3 regions of the Streptomyces sp. CA-249302 genome follow, and region 1 is predicted to be linked to each of the others. Evidence: riboswitches for the same ligand, from Rfam matches in the RefSeq annotation. Region 1 holds a riboswitch; each other region holds the start of a gene.
The links. Region 1 has a riboswitch for cyclic di-AMP ahead of ACQEWB_RS20100 (transglycosylase family protein). Riboswitches for the same ligand answer to the same signal wherever they lie in the genome.
Positions count from the first base shown of each region.

Region 2: another riboswitch for cyclic di-AMP. It lies ahead of ACQEWB_RS29375 (NlpC/P60 family protein); the one in region 1 lies ahead of ACQEWB_RS20100 (transglycosylase family protein).
Region 3: another riboswitch for cyclic di-AMP. It lies ahead of ACQEWB_RS28215 (transglycosylase SLT domain-containing protein); the one in region 1 lies ahead of ACQEWB_RS20100 (transglycosylase family protein).

Region 1 covers NZ_JBNJMG010000001.1:4,502,237-4,507,689, reverse strand. Annotated here, with positions in the region: gene ACQEWB_RS20110 (cytochrome P450 family protein) at 1-1,077, shown strand, start outside; gene ACQEWB_RS20105 (transglycosylase family protein) at 1,231-2,178, shown strand; cyclic di-AMP (ydaO/yuaA leader) riboswitch at 2,397-2,562, shown strand; gene ACQEWB_RS20100 (transglycosylase family protein) at 2,566-3,249, shown strand; gene eno (phosphopyruvate hydratase) at 3,542-4,828, shown strand; gene ACQEWB_RS20090 (FtsB family cell division protein) at 4,928-5,404, shown strand; gene ACQEWB_RS20085 (DUF501 domain-containing protein) at 5,434-5,453, shown strand, end outside.
Region 2 covers NZ_JBNJMG010000001.1:6,495,559-6,501,011, forward strand. Annotated here, with positions in the region: gene ACQEWB_RS29365 (hypothetical protein) at 19-372, shown strand; gene ACQEWB_RS29370 (tellurite resistance/C4-dicarboxylate transporter family protein) at 350-1,339, opposite strand; gene ACQEWB_RS29375 (NlpC/P60 family protein) at 1,641-2,798, opposite strand; cyclic di-AMP (ydaO/yuaA leader) riboswitch at 2,807-2,978, opposite strand; gene pcrA (DNA helicase PcrA) at 3,221-5,453, shown strand, end outside.
Region 3 covers NZ_JBNJMG010000001.1:6,245,784-6,251,236, forward strand. Annotated here, with positions in the region: gene ACQEWB_RS28200 (ATP-grasp domain-containing protein) at 1-968, shown strand, start outside; gene ACQEWB_RS28205 (FAD-dependent oxidoreductase) at 1,032-2,234, shown strand; gene ACQEWB_RS28210 (HAD family hydrolase) at 2,390-3,205, shown strand; gene ACQEWB_RS28215 (transglycosylase SLT domain-containing protein) at 3,210-3,692, opposite strand; cyclic di-AMP (ydaO/yuaA leader) riboswitch at 3,698-3,889, opposite strand; partial or broken gene ACQEWB_RS28220 (CocE/NonD family hydrolase) at 4,146-4,470, opposite strand; partial or broken gene ACQEWB_RS28225 (peptide MFS transporter) at 4,653-5,082, opposite strand; gene ACQEWB_RS28230 (polyprenyl synthetase family protein) at 5,312-5,453, shown strand, end outside.

The DNA of each region.
Region 1 (5,453 bases):
GAGCCCGCCCACGCCAAGGGGAAGACGGGTATCCCGGGGGAGCGGAAGGCCGAGTTGATGACGCATCTCCTCAACATCGACCCCCCGGACCACACCCGCCTCCGCCGACTCGTCAGCAAGGCCTTCACCCCCCGCCGCGTCGCCGAGTTCACGCCCCGCGTCCAGCAGCTCACCGACCACCTCATCGACCAGTTCGCGGCGAAGGGCCAAGCCGACCTCATCCACGACTTCGCCTTCCCCCTCCCCATCTACGCCATCTGCGATCTGCTCGGCGTCCCCCGAGAGGACCAGGACGACTTCCGGGACTGGGCCGGGATGATGATCCGGCACGGCGGCGGACCGCGCGGCGGCGTCGCGCGGTCCGTGAAGAAGATGCGCGGCTATCTCGCCGAACTCATCCACCGCAAACGCGAGGCACTGCCCGCCGAACCCGCCCCCGGTGAAGACCTCATCTCCGGTCTCATCCGCGCCTCCGACCACGGCGAGCACCTCACCGAGAACGAGGCCGCCGCCATGGCCTTCATCCTCCTGTTCGCCGGTTTCGAGACCACCGTCAATCTCATTGGCAACGGCACCTACGCCCTCCTCACCCACCCCGACCAGCGCCACCGCCTCCAGTCCTCCCTCGCCGCCGGCGAACTCGGCCTGCTGGAGACGGGAGTCGAGGAGCTTCTCCGGTACGACGGTCCCGTCGAGCTCGCCACCTGGCGGTTCGCCACCGAGCCGCTCAGCATCGGCGGCCAGGACATCGCGACCGGCGATCCGGTGCTCGTCGTACTCGCCGCGGCTGATCGGGATCCCGAGCGCTTCGCCGATCCCGACACCCTCGACCTCTCCCGCCGCGACAACCAGCACCTGGGATACGGACACGGCATCCACTACTGTCTGGGCGCCCCGCTGGCCCGACTCGAGGGGCAGACCGCGCTCGCCACCCTCCTCACCCGGCTCCCGGATCTGCAACTTGCCGCCGACCCGGCGGAGTTGAGGTGGCGCGGGGGGCTCATCATGCGTGGACTGCGTACGCTGCCGGTCGAGTTCAGCCCTGTTGAGCCACTACAGCCATCCGGCCAAACGTGACACGCACTCAAGTCTGTGATCTTCACGTGATCTACGCGGCATTAACTTGTGACAAGTGATCGTCAGTCGATAGGTTCTCGGACCATGGCGGCGCCAAGGTTTGGCCCAAGCTTCACGCGCCGCGGTCACTGCTGTCTCGCGAAAGGCCTCCGCATGCTCTCCGGGAACGGTCGTCACCGTCGCCCCCGCCAGGCTCCGGCTCTCCTCGTCGCGGCCGGCGTGACCGGCTCCGCCATCGCGATCCCGTTGTTCGCCGCGAGCGGCGCCAGCGCCGCCGACGGGAACACCTGGGACAAGGTGGCCCAGTGCGAGACCGGCGGCTCGTGGAGCGAGAACAACGGTGACGGGTTCTACGGCGGACTGAAGCTGACCCAGGAGCACTGGGAGCAGTACGGCGGCCTCGACTACGCCCCGAGCGCGGATCTGGCCAGCCGGAACCAGCAGATCGCCGTCGCCGAGAAGCTGCTCGACGACCAGGGCGTGGGCGCGTTCCACACCTGCGGGCTGACCACCGGGCTGACCAAGGACTCCGGCTCGGCCGACGTGGACACCGGTGTCGCGGACGACTCGTCCGGTTCGTCCGGGAGTTCCGACTCGTCCGGCGGTTCCGACTCCACGGGCCTGTCCAACTCGTCCGGCGACTCGGCCTCGGACTCCTCGTCCTCGTCCTCGGGTGACGGATCCGACAGTTCGGCCTCCCCGAGCGCCTCTGCCGACGGGGCGGACGGCGCGGACAACTCCGCCAAATCCGACAGTTCGGCGTCGCCCTCCGCCTCACAGGAGGCCGACAGTTCGTCCACAGATCGGGCGAAGGGTGACGAGTCGGACAACTCCGAGCAGGCCGTCGGCTCTTGGAGCCTCGTCGACACCGGCGCGATCGGCGGCGGCCGCCACCGCGGTGCCGCCGCCGAGGAGGACGCGGACACGGGTCGTACGAACGACACGTACACCGTCCACGCCGGCGACACCCTCGCCTCGATCGCCGACTCCCTTGGCCTGGACGGCGGGTGGCGCGCCCTCTATGCCGCGAACAAGCAGGCCATCGGCACCGACCCGAACCGCATCGGCGCCGGTCAGACCCTGGAACTCCCCGTCGAATAGGTGTCGAATCGGCGTCGAACAGGGCGAAAAACGACGGGAGTTCGCGTCATGTTTCGCCACTGAATGTCCGGTTTGGTGAAAGTGTGGGATGAGTCTCAGAAGCCCTGATCGTCTTTGAAATTCCGCGGAGTCCCTGTCTACGGTCGTCACCGCTCGGCAACCCGAGCCCCGTCTGTCGCAACGCCGAGTCCTGCCAGCGGCCGTACGGGAACAGTCGTCGCTTAGCAGCGCCGTAGGCAGGAGCGGGGGACCCAAGGTAAGTGCCCCACCGGGCAGTTGACGGTGGCGGCTTGGGGTGAAGTCGCGTGCCGGGAGGCACGTGGCAGGGCAACTCAACCGGCCCGAACCCGACAGCTCACCTCGCAGGCGTCGGTGAGGGGATCAACCATGCTGTTTTCCGGCAAGGGCAAGCATCGTCGTCCGTCCAAGGCCACCCGCGTCGCCGCGCTCGCCGGCGTCACCGGTGTCGCCATCGCCGCCCCGCTGATGGCCGCCGGCAACGCCTCCGCCGCCACCGCCTCCGAGTGGGACGCCGTCGCCCAGTGCGAGTCCGGCGGCAACTGGTCCATCAACACCGGCAACGGCTACTACGGCGGCCTTCAGTTCTCCGCCTCCACCTGGGCCGCGTACGGCGGCACCGCCTACGCCTCGCAGGCCAACCAGGCCTCCAAGGCGCAGCAGATCGCCGTCGCCGAGAAGGTCCTCGCATCCCAGGGCAAGGGTGCCTGGCCGGTCTGCGGTACGGGCCTGTCCAGCGCCGCCTACAACGGCAGCAGCGCGTCGAGCTCCTCCTCCAGCAGCACGAGCACCCGCTCCTCCGAGTCGCAGACCGCCTCCCGCTCCTCCGAGCGCACGACGGTGAAGAAGTCGACGAAGACCGTCACCACCCCGACCGGCAAGAAGGTCAAGAAGGGCGACGGCGAGTACAAGGTCGTCAAGGGCGACACCCTCAGCTCGATCGCCGAGAAGCACAAGGTCAAGGGCGGCTGGCAGAAGCTGTTCAAGCTGAACAAGGACATCGTCGAGGACGCGAACCTGATCTACCCGGGTCAGCAGCTGCACCTGAAGTAAGTCCTAGCTGAACCACAGGGCCCACACAGCCGTGTCCACCAATATGGAGGACACGTGAGGGTCTCCCCCGTCCCCCACGGGCTCCCCGTCTCGGTGCGTGTTCCCCCGTACGCACCGGGGCGGGGCTTTTTGTGCGCTCTTTCGCGCAGGTTTTTGTTCCGTTCGGAAACAATTTACTCTCGGTTCTGCCCAAGGGGCGGTCGGCGACGTGGCCGATCGGCCGGAGCCGGTTAGGCTCGTCTCGCAGAGCCGCTGCGGCAGTGCCGTAGCCGCGTCAGATCCCAAGAAGGAGATGCTCGTGCCGTCCATCGACGTCGTCGTAGCCCGGGAAATCCTGGACTCCCGAGGCAACCCCACGGTCGAGGTCGAGGTCGGCCTCGACGACGGCAGCACGGGTCGTGCCGCCGTCCCGTCCGGCGCCTCCACGGGTGCCTTCGAGGCCATCGAGCTCCGCGACGGTGACCCCAACCGCTACCAGGGCAAGGGTGTCGAGAAGGCCGTCCTCGCCGTCATCGAGCAGATCGGCCCGGAGCTCGTCGGCTACGACGCCACCGAGCAGCGCCTGATCGACCAGGCGATGTTCGACCTGGACGCCACCGACAACAAGGGCTCCCTCGGCGCCAACGCCATCCTCGGCGTCTCCCTCGCCGTCGCCCACGCCGCCTCCGAGGCCAGCGACCTGCCGCTCTTCCGCTACCTCGGCGGCCCGAACGCGCACCTGCTGCCCGTCCCGATGATGAACATCCTGAACGGCGGCTCGCACGCCGACTCCAACGTGGACATCCAGGAGTTCATGATCGCCCCGATCGGCGCGGAGTCCTTCTCCGAGGCGCTGCGCTGGGGCACCGAGGTCTACCACACCCTCAAGAAGGTGCTGAAGGGCCGCGGCCTGTCCACCGGCCTCGGCGACGAGGGCGGCTTCGCCCCGAACCTGGACTCCAACCGCGCCGCCCTCGACCTCATCCTCGAGGCCATCAAGGAAGCCGGTTACGCCCCGGGCGAGCAGATCGCCCTCGCGCTCGACGTCGCCGCCTCCGAGTTCTACAAGGACGGCAAGTACCTCTTCGAGGGCAAGGAGCGCTCCGCCGCCGAGATGACGGAGTACTACGAGGAGCTCGTCGCGGCCTACCCGCTCGTCTCCATCGAGGACCCGCTGTTCGAGGACGACTGGGCGGGCTGGAAGGTCCTCACCGACAAGCTGGGCGACAAGGTCCAGATCGTCGGCGACGACCTCTTCGTCACCAATCCGGAGCGCCTGGCCCGCGGCATCGACGACGGCGCCGCCAACGCCCTGCTGGTCAAGGTGAACCAGATCGGCTCGCTCACCGAGACCCTGGACGCCGTCGAGCTCGCCCAGCGCAGCGGCTTCAAGTGCATGATGTCGCACCGCTCCGGCGAGACCGAGGACGTCACCATCGCCGACCTCGCCGTCGCCACCAACTGCGGCCAGATCAAGACCGGCGCCCCGGCCCGCTCCGAGCGCGTCGCCAAGTACAACCAGCTGCTGCGCATCGAGGAGATCCTCGACGACGCGGCGGTCTACGCCGGCCGCTCCGCCTTCCCCCGCTTCAAGGGCTGACCCGTTAAGGGTTAAGGCTGCGCCAGTCGTACGTACGTCCCCGTACCGGTCCCGTACCGTGTGCGGGGACGTACGCGCGTATGAACGGGAGGCGGGGACATGGCCGTGAAGGACCGGGACCGGTTCTCCACCGCGACCAGGCTCAAGCTGCTCGGCGAGCAGACCGCGGCCCGGGTCTACCGCTCCCAGACCAAGCGGCAGGCCCGCCGCTCCCGGCTCACCGGCCGCGCGGCCCTGCTGGCGCTCGTCCTGTGCACCCTGGTGGTCGCGCTCGCCTATCCCATAAGGCAGTACGTCTCCCAGCGCGCCGAGATCTCCGACCTGGAGCGGCAGAAGCAGCAGGAGCAGGAGAAGGTCGAGCAGCTGCGCGACCTCAAGGCCCGCTGGCAGGACGACTCCTACGCCGAGCAGCAGATCCGGCAGCGGCTGCACTACGTGCTGCCGGGCGAGACGGGTTACGTCGTCATCGACCCGGACGCGGCCAAGCAGTCCCGCGCCGAACTGGGCGCCGCCGACCGGCCCTGGTACACGAACGTCTGGGACGGGGTCGACAAGTCCGACGCCTCCGACCAGTGACCCGAGACTAGAGAGACAGTCCCCGAAGTATGCAAACGCCTCCGCCGAC
Region 2 (5,453 bases), 2.0 Mb from region 1:
TGTCTAAGCTCCGGCCTCATGGACGTACTCATCCATCTCTTCGTCGGCCTGCACATCGTCGGCATCGCCTCGCTGCTCGGCGGCTTCCTCACCCAGATGAAGGCGATGGGCCGCGGCGAGGCCCGTTTCGTCCCGGCGATGCTGCACGGCGCGCTGACGATGCTGGTCACCGGCGCGATCCTGGTCGGCCTCAACCAGGCCGACGACCAGCACGTCAACAACATCAAGATCGGCCTGAAGCTGGCCCTGCTGATCGTGATCCTCGGCCTGGTCTACGTGAAGCGGGACGACGAAAAGGTCGACAAGAGCCTGTTCGGGCTGGTGGGCGCGCTGACCACGGCGAACATCTTCATCGCGGTGCTGTGGACCTGACCCCGGCGCGGGCGGCGGCGACGGCCCCCGCGGCGACGGCGAGCCATGCCGCCACCGCGATCCACAGCAGTATCTGACCGGGGCCCTTGAGCCACGGGATGTCGAGGGCGGCGGCGATGGACAGCGTCGCCGTCGCGGTCATCCCCATCGGGAAGACGGTGGCCCAGCGCCGCACGTCGTAGTGCAGCCGGGGCCGCAGTGCCTCGGCGACGAGCAGTACGGCGTACCAGGCCACGTCGAGCACGAGGAGCGTGACGGTGACGGCGCGCAGGACGCCCCGGTCGTCGTCGTTCCACAGGTACAGACGCGAGCTGTCGGCGGCGATGAGCTTGGACCCGGCCAGCGCCGAGATGGCGAGCGCGCCGCCCGCGACCCAGTGGTCGCCGGCGCCTTCGAGGATCTGGCGCGGGTCGAAACGGGCGAGGGCGAAGCCGTAGATCACCAGGCCGAGCCAGAACAGCACGAGCGCGGTGCGCGCGAGCCACCCCACCGCCTGCGCCCCGGCCAGCGCGGCCGCGAGCACGGCGAGCCCCTGTGTGGCCACGCAACACAGGAACACCGCGCCCGGCATGCGCCGCCTCCAGTGTCGTACGACGTCCACGAGCAGCACGGGCCACAGGACGGCCGCCAGCGCCAGCAGGGCCTCGGCGAGCGTCTGCCACCCGAGTGCGGAGAACCGCGTCCCCAGGACGGTGGTCGCCGCGACGGCGGTGAGCGCGGCGGGCGACCCGGCGTCGGCCCGCCACCGCTCCCTGTCCAGCACGAGCCGCGCGACGAAGTCCGCCGCCAGTCCGAGCCAGGCCGCGCAGGCGATCACCAGCGCGACGCGCGACACCACCTCGTACCCGGTCAGATGCAGCCCGATCGACACGATGCCGGTCGCCATCACGGCAGCCCCGGCCGCCGGCGGACGCTCCGCCCACCAGGCACGGAGCGGGGAGGACGTGTCGGCGGAGTGGGCGGCCATGCAGCCGATGCTAAGGAGCACACCACGGGTTGCGGGCGGGGCACGCGCGCGTGGGCGAGGGAATTCGCGCGGGCGCGGGCACGGAGGCAGGGGCGCCCGGAGAGGAGAGGGGGCGCGCGGGGCGTGTCGCGCGCTGGCGCTCGGGAACCATCGCGCGCTGAGCGCTCAGCGCTCAGGGCGCGCAGGAATCTCCGCGCGCCCTGCGCTCAGATCGCGCGAGCCCCACAAGAGGCACGTGAGGAGCCCCGGCGCCCCCGGCGCCCCCGGCGCCCTCGCGCTCGACAGCCCCGGCGCCCCTACCTCACGCCGGCCGCACCACGCTGTGGATGATCGACTCGCCGCCGTAGTAGATCGACTCCTCGCGGACGTACGCGCCGGGCTTGGGGGCGTGGATCATCATGCCGTTGCCTATGTAGATGCCGACGTGGCTGATGTCGTCGTAGAAGAAGATCAGGTCGCCGGGCTGGGCGTCGGCGAGGGAGACCGTGGTGCCGGCGTTCACCTGGTCGTAGGTGGTGCGGGGGAGGGAGACGCCGGCGGCCTTCCAGGAGGCCTGGGTGAGGCCGGAGCAGTCGTAGGAGCCGGGGCCGGTGGCGCCCCAGACGTACGGCTTGCCGATCTGCGCGCGCGCGAAAGCGAGGGCCTTCTCGGCCTTGGTGGAGTACGAGGAGTCGGTGGAGGTGCTTCCCGAGGTTCCCGAGTCCGAGGAGGAACTGCTCTCCTGGGCCGCCTCCTCCTTGGCCTTCTGCTCGGCCGCCTGCTGCTTCGCCAGCTCCGCGGCCTTTTGCGCGGCCTCTTCCTGCTTCTTCTTCTCGATCGCCGCGAGCCGCGCCTTCTCCTCCGCGGTCAGCTTCGACAGCAGATCGCGCGCGTCGGAGAGCTTCTTCTGGACCGTGGACTTGGCCGTCTGCAGGTCGTTCTGCGACTCGGTGAGCGACTGGAGGCTCTCGGAGGCCTCCTGCCGCTTCTTCATCGTCGCGGACTGCTCGCTGAAGTAGTCGTCGACCTCGCTCTTCTGGCGGGAGGTCAGCCGGCCCATCAACTGCGTCTGGTCGAAGTAGTCCTGCGGGGTGTCGGCGAGCAGGAAGGTCGCCGTGTCGGGCGCGGCGGCACCCGTGCGGTACTGCGCGGCGGCGAAGGAACCGAGCCGCTCCCGCTGTTCGTTGAGCTTCTGGGCGCGCTTGGCGACGTCGTCGAGGAGGGTGTCCACGCGCTTGCGCTGCTTGGAGGTCTTCTCCTTCGCCGCGTTGTACTTCTCGGTCGCCGACTCCGCCTGGCGGTACAGGTCGTCGACCTTCTTCTCGACTTCCTCGAGGGAGGGGTTCCCGTCCGTCGACGGGGCGGCGTTGGCCGTCTGGGAGAGCAGGGCCACGGAGGTGAGGGCGGCCGTGGCGAGGGCGGGGGTGCGTATGCCGGCCACACGCGTACCTGCGGGACGCGACTTGCGGTGCGACGCCAAGGTTGGCGACTCCTTCCATACTCCGCCTACCGAGTTAGCTGTCGGGTTCGGGCGGGTGGTTCGGAAGGGTTGCCCTACGGTCCGTGTCCCTCAAGGGAGTTGGACCGATTCACCCCAAGGTCGGTGTGGGTCCCCGGCTCCGGCTGCGCGGCGGCGCCCCGGACTCGGCGGAGGCCGCACGGCCCGGCGAGGTTCGCCGGTGGGGGTCGTACGGCCTGCTCGGAACGGTAGCCAACTCGTGTGGCCCGTGTGAAGGTTGATGTTCGATATGCCCGATACATTTTCGTGACCTTTGGTCAGGCGATCGGAGTTCGTCACATTCTGTGATCATGCGGCATGGGAGCGTTACGACCGCCTCGGATCCGGCGATGTTCCCGGGGCGGCAGCGGGTTGTCAGTGGGGCACCCTAAACTCGGAGAGCGATGAGCAGCCTCTTTGACGACAGCTTCCTGGCGGACCTCAAGGCACCCCGTGGCCGTGAGGAGGAACCCCCACCGCCGCCCGAGGACGATCACGTACCGGAGCCGGTTCCGGACGATCTGTTCGGCGGGAGGTTCGACGTGCCGCCGGACCGGGACGCGTACTACCGTGACGGCGCGCCCCGCCCGGTGATCGACGCCGCCGCCCTGCTGGACGGGCTGAACGAGAACCAGCGCGCGGCCGTCGTGCACGCCGGCACGCCCCTGCTCATCGTGGCCGGCGCCGGCTCCGGCAAGACCCGTGTGCTCACCCACCGCATCGCGCACCTCCTCGCCGAGCGGAACGTGCATCCGGGCCAGATCCTCGCGATCACCTTCACCAACAAGGCCGCGGGCGAGATGAAGGAGCGCGTCGAGCAGCTCGTCGGCCCGCGCGCCAACGCGATGTGGGTGATGACCTTCCACAGCGCGTGCGTGCGGATCCTGCGCCGGGAGAGCAAGAAGCTCGGCTTCACCTCCTCCTTCTCGATCTACGACGCCGCCGACAGCAAGCGGCTGATGGCGCTCGTATGCCGCGATCTGGACCTCGATCCCAAGCGGTACCCGCCCAAGTCCTTCAGCGCCAAGATCAGCAACCTGAAGAACGAGCTGATCGACGAGGAGGACTTCGCTGCCCAGGCCGCCGACGGTTTCGAGAAGACCCTCGCCCAGGCCTACGCCATGTACCAGTCGCGGCTGCGCGAGGCGAACGCCCTCGACTTCGACGACCTGATCATGACCACGGTCAACCTGCTCCGTGCCTTCCCGGACGTCGCCGAGCACTACCGCCGCCGCTTCCGCCACGTCATGGTCGACGAGTACCAGGACACCAACCACGCCCAGTACGCGCTGGTCAGGGAGCTGGTCGGGACCTCCGAGCACCCCGTGGACGTACCGCCTGGCGAGCACGACCTCCCGCCCGCCGAGCTGTGTGTCGTGGGTGACGCCGACCAGTCGATCTACGCCTTCCGCGGCGCGACGATCCGCAACATCCTCCAGTTCGAGGAGGACTACCCGAACGCGACGACGATCCTCCTGGAGCAGAACTACCGCTCCACGCAGACGATCCTCTCCGCCGCCAACGCGGTCATCGAGCGCAACGAGTCCCGCCGCCCCAAGAACCTGTGGACCAACGCGGGCGCGGGCGCACGCATCACCGGCTATGTCGCCGACACCGAGCACGACGAGGCCCAGTTCGTCGCCGAGGAGATAGACCGTCTGACCGACGCGGGCGACGCGAAGGCCGGCGACGTCGCCGTCTTCTACCGTACGAACGCCCAGTCCCGTGTCTTCGAAGAGATCTTCATCCGTGTCGGCCTGCCCTACAAGGTCGTCGGCGGTGTCCGCTTCTACGAGCGCAAGGAGGTCCGGGACGTCCTGGCCTACCTGCGCGTACTGGCCAACCCCGAGGACTCGGTGCCGCTGCGCCGGATCCTGAACGTCCCCAAGCGCGGCATCGGCGACCGCGCCGAGGCGATGATCGACGCCCTCTCCCAGCGGGAGAAGATCAGCTTCCCGCAGGCGCTCAAGCGGGTCGACGAGGCGTACGGGATGGCCGCGCGGTCGACGAACGCCGTGAAGCGGTTCAACACGCTGATGGAGGACCTCCGTACGATCGTCGAGTCGGGTGCGGGACCGGCGACCGTCCTGGAGGCGATCCTCGAACGGACCGGCTACCTCGCCGAGTTGCAGGCCTCCACCGACCCGCAGGACGAGACCCGGATCGAGAACCTCCAGGAACTCGCCGCCGTGGCCCTGGAGTTCGAGCAGGAGTCCGGCGAGGGTGAGGAGCCCGGCTCGCTCGCCGACTTCCTGGAGCGGGTCGCGCTGGTCGCCGACTCCGACCAGATCCCCGACGAGGACGAGGACGGCTCCGGAGTCATCACCCTGATGACCCTGCACACCGCCAAGGGCCTCGAGTTCCCGGTGGTCTTCCTGACCGGCATGGAGGACGGCGTCTTCCCGCACATGCGCGCCCTCGGCCAGACCAAGGAGCTGGAGGAGGAGCGCCGGCTCGCGTACGTCGGCATCACGCGTGCGCGTGAACGGCTGTACCTCACCCGGTCCTCCCTCCGGAGCGCCTGGGGCCAGCCGTCGTACAACCCGCCCTCCCGCTTCCTGGAGGAGATCCCGGCCCAGCACGTCGACTGGAAGCGCACGGGCGCCACGGCCCCGGTCTCCTCCGGCCCGGCGTCGA
Region 3 (5,453 bases), 1.7 Mb from region 1:
ACGAGGAGGCCGCCGTCCTGATCGCCGAGCACCAGGGCGAGCTCGCGGGCCGCTTCCTGTTCCCGCGCGTCGAACCCGCCCTGCCCCGCCGCCTCGCGAGCAAGCAGGGCCTGCACGAACTCTGCGTGGAACACGGCATCCCGAGCCCGACGGCCGCCTTCCCGCAGTCGTACGACGACATAGTGGCCTTCGCCGAGAAGGCGAGCTTCCCGGTGGTGGCGAAGAACCGCGAGGCCTTCGTCCGCCGCAAACAGCCCGCGGTGAACGGCACGACGAGGATCGCCACCCGCGAGGGCCTGCTCGACCTGGCCCGCGACTGGGGCGAGCACCCCGGAGTGATCCTCCAGGACTACCTGCCGAGGGAGGACGCCGAGGACTGGATCGTGCACGCCTACTTCGACCAGGACTCGACCCCGCTCGCGATGTTCACCGGCGTGAAGGTCCGCTCCTGGCCGCCGCACGCCGGAATGACCGCGAACGCGTACGTCGTCGACAATCCGGAACTCGCCGACCTCGCCGCGCGTTTCATCAAACAGATCGGCTTCACCGGAATCATCGACCTCGACCTGCGCTTCGACCGGCGCGACGGACAGTACAAGCTCCTCGACTTCAACCCGCGCATGGGCGCCCAGTTCCGGCTCTTCGAGAACGAGTCGGGCGTGGACGTCGTACGCGCCATGCATCTGGACCTGACCGGCCGCTCCGTCCCGGAGGGGGAACAGCGGGCCGGTCACCGGTACATCGTGGAGAACATCGACCTGCCCGCCCTGCTCGCCTACCGCCGCAGCGGCTATACGACGCCGCACGCACCGGCGCGCGCGAGCGGGACCGAGCTGGCCTGGCTCGCGGGTGACGACCCGCTGCCGTTCCTCACGATGCTCGCGCGCTTCGTGCGGCCGGGCGCGAAGCACCTGTATCAGCTGTGGCGCACCAACCGCCGCGGCGGCACCACCGGTTCGGGCAGCTGAACCATCAGCACAGCTGTCGGAGCCGGCACGGAGTGACGAAGTGACGTCCTGGGGAGGGACTTCGTGATCCAACCGGTTGCAGTCATCGGCGCCGGGCCCTTCGGCCTGTCGACCGCCGCCCACCTTCGAGCCCGCGGCATACCCGTCCGCGTCTTCGGCGAGCCCATGGTCAGCTGGCGCGACCACATGCCCGCTGGCATGCTCCTCAAGTCGACCCCGGTCGCCTCCAGTCTGGACGCGCCGCAGCAGGGTCACAAGCTCGTCGACTACTGCGACGCCGCCGGCATCAAGCGGCTGGTGACCGACGAGGACATCATCCCGATCGAGACCTTCATCGCCTACGGCGAGTGGTTCCAGCAGAAGCTGGTGCCCGAGCTGGAGCGGGTGCGGGTGGTCTCGGTCGACCGGAACAAGGCGGGCGTCTTCGAACTGAAGCTGGACTCGGGGGAGTTGTTCACCGCCCGCGCGGTCGTCGTCGCGACCGGCCTGTCCGGCCTCGCCCACCTGCCGGCCGAGCTCGCCACGGCCGCGGCGGACGGACCCACCCCCACGGGCCCGGTCTCCCACAGCTCCCAGCACCACGACCTCACGCGCTACTCCGGCAAGGACCTGATCGTGGTCGGCGCCGGCCAGTCCGCGCTGGAGACCGCGGCGCTGGCGGCGGAGGCGGGCGCCCAGGTGCGGGTGGTCTCCCGCGGCCGCGGCCGGGTCGCGTTCGGCGCGCCGCCGTGGAAGCAGCCGAAGCTGCGCCCCGAGTCGCCCTTCGGCCGCGCCTGGTCGCTGTGGGCCCTCAGCTACTACCCGCACCCGTACCGCTATCTGCCCGCCGAGGCCCGCCACTACCTCGTCCGCCGCGTCCTCGGCCCCCTCGGTGCCTGGTGGCTGCGCGACCGCTTCGAGGGCAAGGTGCAGGTCAGCGAGGTCGACCGGATCGTGCGCACGGACACGGACGGCACAAGCCCGACGCTCACGGTCCGCAGCCACACCGGCCGCACGGAGAACCTCTCCGCGGACCACGTCATCGCGGCGACCGGCTACCGGGTCGACATAGCCGCGATGGACTTCCTAGGCCACGAACTGCGCACCCGCCTCGCGGTGAGCCGTGGCGCGCCCAGGCTGGGCGCCGGTTACGTCTCCTCGGTCCCGGGTCTGTACTTCACCGGCCTGCCGTCCGCCGCCTCGTACGGCCCGGTGATGCGGTTCGTCTGCGGTACGGAGTTCGCGTCGCCGAGGCTGGCCAAGCACTTGGCGGCGGCACATGCCTGATTGACGACGAGCGGCCCGCCGCCCCCGCGGCGCGGGCCGCCCGTTGCCTCGAAGGGACTGCACTGGTACGGGAGTTGACCAGGTCACGCAGGTGAACAAGGCGGTCGTCCGGTTCGCGATGAGTCCATGGGGCGTACTGTCCGTATTCTCTGATCATGGCCGCACCCACCGCATATGCACTCATCGCCACCGACCTGGACGGCACGCTGCTCCGAGGCGACGACACGCTCTCCGACCGGTCCCTCGCCGTCCTCGCGCGCGTGGCGGAGTCCGGTGCCCGTCACCTGGTCGTGACGGGCCGGCCGGCCCCCAGAGTGCGGCCGCTCCTGGACGACCTCGGCAGCAAGGGGCTCGCGGTGTGCGGGCAGGGCGCGCAGGTGTACGACGCCGGCGCGGACCGGCTGCTGTGGTCCGTCACGCTGGACCGGGAGCTGGCCGAGACCGCGCTCGGCAAGATCGAGGCCGAGGTGGGCATGGTGTACGCGGCCGTGGACCAGGACGGCGTCGACGGGCTCACCCTCGTCGAGCCCGGCTATCTGATGCCGCACCCGACCCTGCCCGCGGTCCGGGTCGGCCGCCGCGACGACCTGTGGTGCGAGCCCATCAGCAAGGTGCTGCTGCGCCATCCCGACCTGTCCGACGACGAGTTGGCGGCGACCGCGCGTGCCGTGGTCGGTTCGCTGGCCACCGTCACCATGTCGGGACCCGGAACCGTCGAACTCCAGCCATGCGGCATCACCAAGGCGACCGGTCTCGCGCTCGCCGCCGAACACCTGGGCCTCGGCCCGCACGAGACGATCGCCTTCGGGGACATGCCCAACGACATCCCCATGTTCGACTGGGCCGCCCACGGCGTCGCCATGGCCAACGCCCATCCCGAACTCAAGGCGGTGGCCGACGAGATCACCCTGTCGAACGAGGACGACGGCATCGCCGTCGTCCTCGAAAGACTCTTCCCACAGGGCCGGTAGCGGCCTAGTAGGCGCCCCAGACGTTGTCAATCGAGCCGTACCGCTGGGCCGCGTAGTTGCAGGCGGCGGTGATGTTGGCGACCGGGTCGTACGGGTCGTACGAGGTGCCGGAGACGTGGTACGCGGCGAAGGTCGGGTCGATGACCTGGAGGAGGCCCTTGGACGGGGTGCCCGCCAGCGCGTTGGAGTCCCAGTTGTTGATGGCGTACGGGTTGCCCGAGGACTCACGGATCACGTTGCGGTAGATGCCGTTGTACGACCCGGGGATGCCGTGCTGCGCCATCACCTGGAGGGAGGCGCGGATCCAGCCGTCGAGGGTGTTGGAGTAGCCCAGCGAGGTGGCGGTCACGGTCGTCGTGGTGGCCGCGGAGGCGCTGGTCGCGCCGATGACCGGGAGGGCGAGGACGGTGGCGCCGAGGCCCACGGCGGCGAGCTTGCGGGCTATGCGGGAGCGGGCGGGACGGCGGTGCTGAGCGGCAGCGGACATGACGGGGTTCCTCTCCGTCGCCTGCGAGGTGAGCTGTCGGGTTCGGGCGGGAGCTGCCCGGCCGCGCCGCCGCAAGGCGACACGACTACACCCCAAGCCGGTCCGGAATGTCCGAAGACGTCCAGCCCCGGCGACTTACCTGGGTCCCCCGCTCCTGCCCGTGCGTTCTCGGTGGATGGTCCGGGCGGTGGCAGGATTCGGCGTCCGCCCGACAGGCCGGGAACGTATGCGAGAGCACATGTCCGGAACAAGTACCGGATTCACAGAACACCCCTATTGACCTTGCTCTGAGGCGTATGGGGTGCTTGATCCTTTGCTGCTGCCAAGGCTCAACTGGCATACCGGAAAAGGCGGATCGGCCGAAATGTGATGGAATGCCGATCATGGTCCGGCGTGAGCCAACTCACTGGCGTCCACAAGGGTGGCAAATCGGGCAATGCCCTCAACTCGCCGTCAATTGGCCGTCCATGGAATCCGCTTCTCCCGGGTCCGGTGGAACGCGACCTCGCTGCCCTCCGTGCAAACAACCTCATTGGAGGTCAAAAAGGACTCCGCGTCGCAGCTGATCTCGGAACGCGTCCGGATCGTCGTGTCCCAGGGCAGGTCCGGGCGGTGCGGCCGGATCGACCAGTCGGAGCGGGTGCGGGCCGACAGCGGGTCGGCCTCCAGCCGCCACCCGCCCTGGGGCGCCGAGCGGCTCGTACTGCTCCGGTTCCTCGAAGGTGATCGCCGGCTCGGCCGACGCACGCGCGCGTACGGGCAGTTCCAGCGAACTGCCCGTACGCGGCGCCCGACGGGACGGCACGCCCGATGCCGTTCATCGCGTCCTTGCAAGGAACCCCGAGCCCTCGGCCTCAGGAGAATCGGGTCTCTGCGCTCGCGGAGTCGTCGCTGTCGCTCGTGCGTGCTCGACCGCGAATCCGGCGGCGCCGAGACCCGGATGCGCGAGGGGTAACGTCACCCGGTTGGGTGACGGCGGCCCGCGACGTACTGGATCAGTCCGAAGGTCATGCCCATCGCGGCCGCCGAGAAACCCCGGTGCCGGCCCTTGTGGTCGCCGAGCCGGCCGGTGATCAGCAGGCCCGCGAAGGCGCCGATGTTGATCGCCATCTGGTACAGCGCGAAGCCGGCGTCCCGGCGCTGATGAGGCCGAGTCCGCCCCAGGCCATCCCCTGGGTCGGCACCGTCATCGCGTAGTGGCCGCAGGCGATCAGGATGCCGCCCCACAGGACGGCGCGGTACGAACTGAGGATGCGGTCGGCGAGCCGGCCGCCATGCCCATGCCGCCGTGGGCGACCGTGAGCAGGCCCTTGGGCCGGCCGAAGTAGGCGTGGTCGTCCTCGGGGGGTGGTTGGCTGCCGGGCTCGACGTCGGCTTCGGTTCGGGACACGGTTGGCGGCTTCCCTCCAGGTGGAACAAGTGGTCAGCTCAAGTCGATAAATATCCGTTGTTATCGGGTGATCAGAAACATACCGGGCGTGATCCGATACCGCCCCTGCTGGACGGGCGGGCGGCATCGGTGATCGAAAGGTGACCGGATACGCTGACTCGAGTGATGGCAGCGACCTATCGACAAACCTCGTAACCGGCAGTAGACACCAGCAGACAGGAGACCCCTCGTGACCGTCGTCGGGCCGTTCGGGCTGAGCGTGCGGGACCAGGCTCTGGAAGCCGATGTCCAGGCCGGATTGGCGGCCGTCGAGGAGGGACTGCTCGAAGCCACCAAGAGCGAGGTCCCCTTCATCACGGAGGCCGCCCAGC